Regions from separate parts of the Streptomyces sp. NPDC046716 genome, predicted to be linked through region 1. Evidence: riboswitches for the same ligand, from Rfam matches in the RefSeq annotation. Region 1 holds a riboswitch; the other holds the start of a gene.
What was found. A riboswitch is a leader RNA that binds a small molecule or an ion and turns the genes downstream of it on or off. The one in region 1 is predicted to bind cyclic di-AMP.

Region 1 (4,652 bases):
GTACGCCGCGCACTACGGCGGCAGGCAGGCGGCGGAGTCGGTCGCCGCGTACGAGGAGTACGCGACGTCGCTGGCCCTGCTGCGGCGCCGGGGGCGCAGGGGCCGGGCCGGCGCCGACTTCGTCGCACGGGAGCGGGAGCTGCTCGAGGCGCTGTGGGAGCGGCGCGCCACCGCCCGGCCCGCCCTCGCGTACGGCTCGCGGGCGGCGGCCCCGGTCCCGGTCTGGCGGCCGTCGGTGTACGCGGTGCCGCCGATGCCGGGCGGCCCCGCGTACAACCCGTACCGCTCCTAGGTTCCGGGCCTCAGGCGGACGCCTCGGTCAGCCGGGTCAGCTCGGCCTCGGTCAGTTCCAGCTCGGCGACGGCCATCAGCGCCGGCAGCTGTGCGGCGGTGCGCGCGGAGGCGATCGGCGCGGTGACGGTGGGCCGGGCGGCGAGCCAGGCCAGCGCGACGGTGGCGACCTCGGCGTCGTGCGCCTGCGCGACCTCGTCGAGCGCCGCGAGGACCTTCCGGCCGCGCTCGGTCTCCAGGTGACCGCCGGCCTTGTCGGCGCGGATGCTGTCGACGCTGACGCCGGGGCGGTACTTGCCGGTCAGGAAGCCGGAGGCCAGCGCCCAGTACGGGGCCGCGCCCAGGCCCGCGCGCGAGGCGATGTCCTGCCGGGCGCCCTCGTAGGTGTCGCGCGAGACGAGGTTGTAGTGCGGCTGGATGGCCACGTAGCGGGCCAGCCCCTCGCGGTCGGAGAAGTCCAGGGACTCCTGGAGGCGCTCCGGCGAGATGTTGGAGACGGCGATGTGGCGGACCTTGCCGGCCCGCACCAGCTCGTCGAGCGCGCCGATGATCTCCTCGACCGGGATCGTCTCGTCGTCGTCGAAGTGCGTGTAGTAGAGGTCGATGTAGTCGGTGTCGAGGCGGCGCAGCGAGGCGTCGGCGGCGGCCTTGATGTTGTCGCCGCGCAGGCCCTGGAACTCGGGGTGGCGGCCGACCTTGGTGGCGATGACGACGTCGTCGCGGCGGCCGCGGGCCTTGGCCCACCTGCCGATGAGGGTCTCGGACTCGCCGCCCTTGTTGCCCGGCGCCCAGGCCGAGTAGGAGTCGGCGGTGTCGATGAAGTTGCCGCCGCCCGCGACATAGGCGTCGAGCACCTCGAAGCTCGCGGCCTCGTCGGCGGAGAAGCCGAAGACATTGCCGCCGAGGCAGAGCGGGAAGACATCGAGGCCGGAGGAGCCGAGGGGGCGCAGTACGGAAGAAGTCATGCTCCAGTTCAACACCCCTCCGGAGCACGGCATTCCACGTATCCGGCGGTACGCGCCCCAAGGGCAGGCAAAACCGGCGGCCCTGGCGTCGGGGGGTTGCCGCCAGGACCGCCGGAGTTCAGGATGCGAACGGACCGGCCGGCCGGCTTCTCAGGGGGTCAGGCCCCGCTCGCGCAGCCATGCGGCCGGGTCGATGCCGGTGGCGTCCCCGCCCGGGTGGACCTCCAGGTGGAGGTGGGGTCCGGTGACATTGCCGGTGGCGCCCACGCGGCCGATGACATCGCCGGTGGTGACCTTCTGGCCCGCGCTGACGTTGAGCGACGACTGGTGGCAGAACCACAGCTCGGTGCCGTCGTCGAGGGTGATGATCGTGCGGTAGCCGTACGCGCCCGCCCAGCCGGCCTCCGTGACGGTGCCGGAGTGGACCGCGTAGATCGGGGTACCCGTGGAAGCGGCGAAGTCCAGGCCCGTGTGATAGCCGGAGGACCACATGGCGCCGGGCTGCCCGAAGGTGCCGGTGATCGTGTAGGAGGCGACGGGGAGCTTGTAGCTCTTGGCCAGCTTGGCGAGGCGCTCGGCCTCGGCCTTCTTCTTGGCCTCCTCCTCCGCCTTCTTCTTCTCGGCGGCGGCCTTCTTGTCTGCCGCCTCCTTCTTGGCGACGGCCTCGTCGGCGGCCTTCTTGGCGGCGGCCTCCTCGGCCTCCTTCTTCGCGGCGGCGTCGGCGGCGTCCTGCTGGGTCTCGGCCTGGGCCAGGATCCGGGTGCGCAGCGCCTCGCCCGCGTCCGACGTGCCGCTGCCGACCGTGGTGAGCGGGGCGGCGACCGTGGAGTCGGAGCTGTCGGAGCCGTCGGATATGAGCGCGCCGACGCCGGGCAGCGACTTGGCCGCGGGCAGCGAGTCCTTCACCGCCGACAGGTCGGGCATGGAGATGTGGACGGCGGGCTTGCCGCCCTGCGCGGTGGCGATGCCGCCCGCGCCGACGGCGGCGATCACGCCGACGCCCAGAACGGTGGAGCTGCGCGCGAGTCCTCCGCGCTGCCGGGCCACGCGGTGCCGGCCGCGGACGGGGCGGACGGACTCCTCGGTGGGGTTCCACTCCTCCCAGCTCTCCGGCTGGGGGCCGAACGCTTCGTTCGACGGGTCCTTCAGTGAGGAGAACTCGGGGGCAGGCCGGTTCGACGCCACGGGGGCGCTCTCCTTTCCTTCCTTCTCGCCTACCGGGTTAGCTGACGGGTTCGGAGCAGGAAGGTCTCCTACGAGCACCCAAAGATGCCCGATTCACCCCAAGTTGGTGGTTCCCCGGCTCCCTTGCGGGATTAAGCGCGTGCGCGCGGAGCCGTCGCTGGTGACGGCTGGGACGACCGCGCTGCGTTATCGAACGTTAATAGACAGCCGACAGTAATTCCAAGCTGTTCCTACTGATCGTTCACGTCTTTGGCCAGGATTTAACGGGTCAAGGCCGGTCGGAACGGGTCGACTTGACCGATGCTGTGAACCGGCCACTTCTCTGACGGTTCGTCAATTGTTATCCGGAACATCTGCGGAGAGTCACGGCCGCCGCACCGCGAGGAGCGCCATGTCGTCCGTCGCGCCGCCACCGGTGTGCGCGCGCACCTCCCCGGCGAGGGCCAGCAGCAGCTCCTCGGGCCCGGGGAAGATCCGCCCGGCCAGCCGGGCCGCCGGATCGTAGAAGACGCCCGCGGCGTCGCGCGCCTCGGAGAGCCCGTCGGTGTAGAGCAGCAGCGTGGTCCCGGCGGGGAACTCGGCCTCGACGACCCGGTCAGGCCAGCTCCCGAGCTCCCCCATGCCGAGCGGCAGCGCCCCCACCCCGTCGACGACGGGGATCATCCGGACGGTGCCGTCGTCCAGCAGCAGGATCGGCTCGGGATGGCCGCGGTTGACGATGCGGACGCGGTGCTCGCCGTGCGGGATCTCGGCGAGCACGGCGGTGGTGAAGCCCTCGAAGTCGTCGATGCCGTCCCGCCGGGTGCCCTCGCGGGCCAGCGCCCGCTCCAGGCGCAGGGCGACCGCCTCCAGGCTGCCCTCCTGCTCGGCGGCCTCCCGGAACGCCCCGATGACGACGGCGACGGCGGAGACCGCGCCCATGCCCTTGCCGCGCACGTCACCGACGATGATGCGGACCCCGTGCGGGGTGTCCTGGACGGCGTACAGGTCACCGCCGATGAAGGCGCCGGCCTGCGCGGCCTCGTAGCGCGCGGCGATGGCGAGACCGGCGATCCGGTCGGCCGGTTCGGGCAGTACGGCGAACTGGGCGGCCTGCGCGATCCGCCGGGCGGAGTCCAGCTGCTCGTTGCTGCGCCGCACGATCTGGTTGATGAAGCAGGCGAGCACGCAGACGGTGGCCACGGTGGTCATCTCGGTGACGATGTCGGTGCCGACCCGGTGCGTGTATCTGAAGTGGACGACGAGGATGGCGAGGACCGATCCGAGCCCGGCCAGGATCGTGCTGCGCAGCGGGAAGAACGGGGCGGCTACCAACGGTGCGGCGCTGAACAGCGGGGCGCCGGAGAAGCCGGAGGGGGTGACGTACTCGTACAGGGCGCCGCCGAGGATCAGCAGGACCGGCAGCGCCCGCAGGAACCACCGGGTGCCGGCGGCGTCCGCCACCGATCTGTGCCGCCCTCCGCGCTTCCCCACCGTTGGTCTCCTGCCACGTCCGCGCCCGGTTTCCGGCGTCTCGTCAAGGGTTCCCGGGGAGGGCGGCCGCGGCGACCTGGTGTGGGCCGTACGGGGGACGCCCGCGCAAAAGCCGAGGCCGGAATCTCTGGGAGATTCCGGCCTCGGCTGTCAGTAGCGGGGACAGGATTTGAACCTGCGACCTCTGGGTTATGAGCCCAGCGAGCTACCGAGCTGCTCCACCCCGCGTCGGTGAACCTGACTCTACGCCATCGGGGGGAGAGAACGCGAATCCGTCAGGCGGCGGTGGCGTGGGTCAGGGTTTCCCAGGCCACGAAGAGGTCGTCGGTTCCCTCCGGCCGCTCCTTGCGGGTCAGCTTCTCGGTCTGCGGAAGTTCCATCTTCAGGCGGCCGCGCAGATGGCTGAGGCCGACCTCGGTGTCGGGCCCCATGTCGCGCTGCACCTTGCCGCCGCACAGCCAGGACGGGGCGGCGGCGCCGAGCTGGTACTTGGAGTGGAACTCCAGCGCGGCCCTGAGCCGGTCCTTCACCTCGCCGTACAGATCGACGCCCTGGTGCCAGGCGGTCTCGGCGATGTGCGAGGTGGCGGCCAGCGAGTAGCTGGCGTGCTTGAAGTTGCGGCAGGTCTCCTGGGCGAGGCCGTCCTTGAACGTGGTCTGCCCGAACCAGTACGTCTGGAGCTTCGCCGGGGTGTCGATGCCGCTGCCCTCGGGCTTGACCGGCAGCGGGCCGTCGGAG
Region 2 (4,652 bases), on a different contig from region 1:
CCTCCCCGCTGCACCTGTCGAAGGACTCATCATGACGAACCCCACCCCGACCGTGGTCCTGGTCCACGGCGCCTTCGCCGACGCCGCGAGCTGGGCCGGTGTCATCGCCGACCTGAAGCGCGACGGCATCCCGGTGATCGCCCCGCCCAACCCGCTGCGCGGTCTGGCCGCCGACTCCGCGTACGTCGCCTCGCTCGTCGCCCAGATCGACGGCCCCGTCGTCCTGGCCGGCCACTCCTACGGTGGCGCCCTGATCACGGTCGCGGGTGCCGCGGAGAACGTCGTCGGCCTGGTCTACGTGGCCGCGTACGTCCTCGAAGAGGGCGAGAGCCTGGGCGAACTCCAGGGCCGCTTCCCCGCGTCGCCGCTGGTCAGCAATCTGAAGCAGTGGACGTACCCGGTCGCGGACGGCGAGCCTGCCGTCGAGGTCACCATCGCCGAGGACGCCTTCCCCGCGATCTTCGCCGCCGATGTGCCCGCGGAGACGACCTCGGTCCTCGCGGTGGCCCAGCGCCCGCTCGCCGCTGGCGCGTTCGAGGAGAAGGCGACCGCGGCGGCCTGGCGGACCACGCCGTCGTGGGCCGTGATCGCCGGCGCCGACCAGGCGATCAACCCCGAGGTCGAGCGGTTCGGCGCCAGCCGTGCCGGCGCCACCGTCGTCGAGGTGGACGGCGCGTCGCACGCGATCGCCGTCTCCCGCCCGAAGGAGGTCGCCGAGGTGATCCGCACGGCGGTGCGCGCCGCCGGCTGACCCCGCCCGCAGACCGCCGTGCTCGTGCGAGCACGGCGGTCTCGCAGGAGCCGAAGCACCGGATGCCCCGGACGACATAGGGTTGCCCGGTGACCAGAGTCCGGTTGAGCGTTGCCGAACGGCGCGCGGAACTGCTGCGGGCCGCCATCGAGCAGATCGAGGTGCGCGGCGTCGCCGCCGTGCGCATCTCCGACGTGGCCTCGGCGCTGGGGGTGAGCAACGCCCTGGTGCTGTACCACTTCTCGACGAAGGAGAAGCTCGTCTCGGCCGCGTTCACCTACGCCGCCGAGGACGACCTGGCCCGTCTCCACAAACTGCTCGGCCGGCGGACCACGGCGCTCAAGCGGCTGCGCGCGGCGGTGCGCTGGTACGCGCCCACCGGCCAGGCCAAGGGATGGCGGCTGTGGATCGAGGGCTGGGCCGCCGCGCTGCGCGAGCCCGCCCTGCGCGAGGTCGCCCGCGACCTCGACAAGCAGTGGAAGGCGGCTCTCGCCGAGGTCGTCGCCGAAGGCGTGGCGGCCGACGAGTTCAGCTGCCCCGACCCGATGGGTGCGGCGCTGCGCCTGACGGCCCTCCTCGACGGCCTCGCCGTGCAGATGACCACGTACCAGGGCGCCGTGTCCCGGGCCCGCGCCCAGGAATGGGTGGACGAGGCCCTGGCCCGCGAACTGGGCCTGGAGCGCGCCCAGTTGACGTCAGGGCGCTGACTCCCCACTCCCGCGGCGACGGTTCAGGACGCGGATTCCAGCTGCAGCTTGATCTCGTGCGGGTCGAGGAACCCCTTGGCCTGCACCCGGTCGCCGGAGGACTCGCCGCGCAGCCGGCGCCCGATCCAGGGCACCAGGAACTCCCGGGCCCAGTGGATGTCGTCGCGCCGCACCTCGAACGTGCCGCGGGGCGGCAGCAGCGGCCAGGCCTGCTCGGGGTCGGCGGGCACTTCGATACCGAGGGCCTGCGCGGCGCGCAGCGCGACCCGGGTGTGGCCCTCGGCGGCGAGGTGCAGCCGGTCCTCGTCCCAGGCCCTGCGGTCCTGGATGGACTTGAGCGACCACAGGTCGAGCATCGCGCAGCCGTGCCGGTCGGCGATGGCCCGTACGTGCATGTTGTACGTGGCGATCTTGCCGCGCAGATGCTTGAGGACGGCGACGTCGCGGGTGTCGAAGCCGGTGGCGACCAGGACGGTGCCCGCGGCCTCGGTGAGCCGGACCACGGCCTTCTCGAAGCGCTCGGCCACGTCGTCGGGGTCGGTGCCGGGCCGGATGATGTCGTTGCCGCCCGCGACGAAGGTCACCAGGTCCGGGGCGAGCTCGACGGCCCGCGGGATCTGGTGCTCGATGATCTGGTCGATGAGCTTGCCGCGTACGGCGAGGTTCGCGTACTGGAAGGTGTCCTCGGGGGCCCGGTCGTCCAGGAGGACGGCGAGCCGGTCGGCCCAGCCGACGAAGGTCCCGTCGGGGCCGGGGTCCCCGACGCCCTCGGTGAAGCTGTCCCCCACCGCGGCGTACGAGCGGATCAGCCCGCTGTCGTGCGCGTCCGTCGCGTCGGCCGGGTTCACTGCGTCCGTGAGTGCTCTCGATTCGTTTGCCACGACCACACATCTTTCACCCCGAGGTGTGACCTACGCGACCGTAACCAGGGGTTGACGAGTGGTGAGAAAGCACACCCGGCCCCCAGGGAATATCTGGGGGCCGGGTGTGGCGCGTGGGGCGCGTGGGGTGTGCCGGGGGTCAGAGGGTGACGCCGTGGCTCCGCAGGTAGGCGACCGGGTCGACGTCCGAGCCGTAGCTCGCGGTCGTCCGGATCTCGAAGTGCAGGTGCGGTCCGGTGACGTTGCCGGTCGCGCCCGAGAGGCCGATCTGCTGGCCCGCCGTGACCGTCTGGCCGGCGGAGACGCCGACCGAGGAGAGGTGGGCGTACTGGGAGTAGTAGCCGTCGGCGTTCTTGATGACGATCTGGTTGCCGTACGCGCCGCCGTCGCCGGCCGAGACGACGGTGCCGTTGGAGACGGCCTTGATCGGGGTGCCGGTGGCCACCACGAAGTCGGTGCCCGTGTGGTAGCCGCTGGACCACATTGCGCCGGACGAGTGGTACTGGGTGCCGACGGAGCCCTCGACGGGCTTCACGTAGCCGGACCCGGTCGAGGCCGTGCTCGCCCGGGTGGCCGTGGCGGACGTCCCGCTCGCGCCGCCGACGGTGAGCTCGGTGCCGGGCGTGATCAGCGACGCGTTGCCGCCGATGACGCTCTTGTTGTCCTTGTAGAGCTGCTGCCAGCCTCCGTCGACGTTCTGGCTCTTGGCGATCTTCGCCAGGGTGTCGCCGGACTTCACGGTGTACGTGGTGCTGCCGGAGTCCGCGGCCTGCGCCCCGGTGGCGCCGATGAGCGGCAGCGCGAGCGCGGCCCCTCCGACGGTGGCGAGGGCAGCGGCGCGGGTGGCGCGGCGGGTCTTCGGGCGGCGGTGCTTCCCCTGTGCGGGCATGACGCTTTTCCTCTCCGTCGCCTGCGAGGTGAGCTGTCGGGTTCGGACTGGAGATGTCCGGCCGGCCTCCCGGGAAGGGGACCGGCTGCACCCCGAGCCACGTCGGGAAATCCCTCGGCGGCGTACTGCCTGTGGGTCCCCCGCTCCTGCCGTCACGGGTCGTGGTGGGAACTCCGGGCGGCGGCAGGACTAGGCGTTCCGTCCGGTGTGATGGGTGACCGTAAAGCAGCGCAACCGGCCGCGACAAACACCGAATTCGAATTTCGGGGTTTTCTTTGATCAACTGAGGGATTTCTGTGTGACCCTCTGTCGCGCCCGCACCTTTACCAACGCCATACCTGCGGGAATTCCGTCGTCCGGCGGCGACGGGAACCGCCACGCACGGTCACCGCTATGAGCCCGCTCACGCGGCCGTCCGCAATCCCCCTTCACTTGTGGATAGTTGGCGCAGAACTGGATAAATCAGACACATGGTTGCCCGGGGAATCGATGTCGTATCGTCAGGTGCAGGCCCACCGGCGAGCGGCGCCGGAGCGCCCGATTCGGAGGAGCCCCCGTGACGCAGCACGCCCCGTCCACCGAGCCCGAACTGACCGCAGTGCGCAACTTCCGCGATGTGGGCGGCCTGCCGACCGTGGACGGCGGGCGGGTACGGCCCGGCGTGCTCTTCCGCAGCGGCCACCTCGCGCACGCCACCGCCGAGGACGCGGCGTTCCTGTCCACCCTCGGCCTGCACACGGTCTTCGACTTCCGCAACGCGGCGGACCAGAAGCTGGAGGGCGCCGACGTCGAGCTGCCCGGCGTGCGCAACGTGAATCTTCCGCTGACCGACCCGGCCGACGGAGCCGAGTTCTGGAAGATGGTGCGCGACGGCGACATAGACCAACTGCGGACGCTGCTCTCCGACGGACAGGCGGCGCAGCGCATGATCACCTCGTACCGGGCCATCGTCACCGACCGCACCGCCGAGCACAGCCGGGTCCTGCACGCGATGGCCGAGGACAGCATGCCCGCCCTGATGCACTGCGCGGCCGGCAAGGACCGCGCGGGCCTGTCGATCGCCGTGACGCTGCTCGCCGTCGGCGTCGAGCGGGACGCCATCGAGGCGGACTACCTGAAGTCGAACGAGAAGCACCGCCGCTACAAGATCCGCCGCGCCGGCGGCGCCACGGGCGACGCCTACGCGCCCGAGGTCATGGAGCTGCTCGCGCCGCTCTTCGACGCGCGCGCCGAGTATCTGCACGCGGCCTTCGAGACCATCGAGCAGACGTGGGGCACCACCGACCGCTACTTCTCGGAGGGCCTGAAGCTCGGCGCGGCCGACCGCGACCGGCTGCGCGAGCGGCTGGTCGACTGAGACCGGGAGGACCGGCCCGGCGGTCTCAGCGGTTCCCGCCCAGCGTGAACAGCAGGTAGACGAACGC

Region 2: it holds a riboswitch for cyclic di-AMP, as region 1 does, so the genes downstream of both, ABZ930_RS28470 (LysM peptidoglycan-binding domain-containing M23 family metallopeptidase) here and ABZ930_RS20355 (M23 family metallopeptidase) in region 1, are expected to answer to the same signal.

The regions. Positions count from the first base shown of each region.
Region 1 covers NZ_JBEYYU010000025.1:98,123-102,774, reverse strand. The annotation lists gene ABZ930_RS20365 (PrsW family intramembrane metalloprotease) at 1-292, shown strand, start outside; gene ABZ930_RS20360 (aldo/keto reductase) at 303-1,256, opposite strand; gene ABZ930_RS20355 (M23 family metallopeptidase) at 1,407-2,441, opposite strand; cyclic di-AMP (ydaO/yuaA leader) riboswitch at 2,453-2,589, opposite strand; gene ABZ930_RS20350 (PP2C family protein-serine/threonine phosphatase) at 2,805-3,914, opposite strand; tRNA gene ABZ930_RS20345 (tRNA-Met) at 4,069-4,142, opposite strand; gene ABZ930_RS20340 (alginate lyase family protein) at 4,190-4,652, opposite strand, start outside.
Region 2 covers NZ_JBEYYU010000044.1:22,373-27,024, forward strand. The annotation lists gene ABZ930_RS28455 (alpha/beta hydrolase) at 32-751, shown strand; gene ABZ930_RS28460 (TetR/AcrR family transcriptional regulator) at 841-1,458, shown strand; gene ABZ930_RS28465 (SGNH/GDSL hydrolase family protein) at 1,482-2,267, opposite strand; gene ABZ930_RS28470 (LysM peptidoglycan-binding domain-containing M23 family metallopeptidase) at 2,479-3,228, opposite strand; cyclic di-AMP (ydaO/yuaA leader) riboswitch at 3,234-3,405, opposite strand; gene ABZ930_RS28475 (tyrosine-protein phosphatase) at 3,785-4,585, shown strand; gene ABZ930_RS28480 (DUF6126 family protein) at 4,611-4,652, opposite strand, start outside.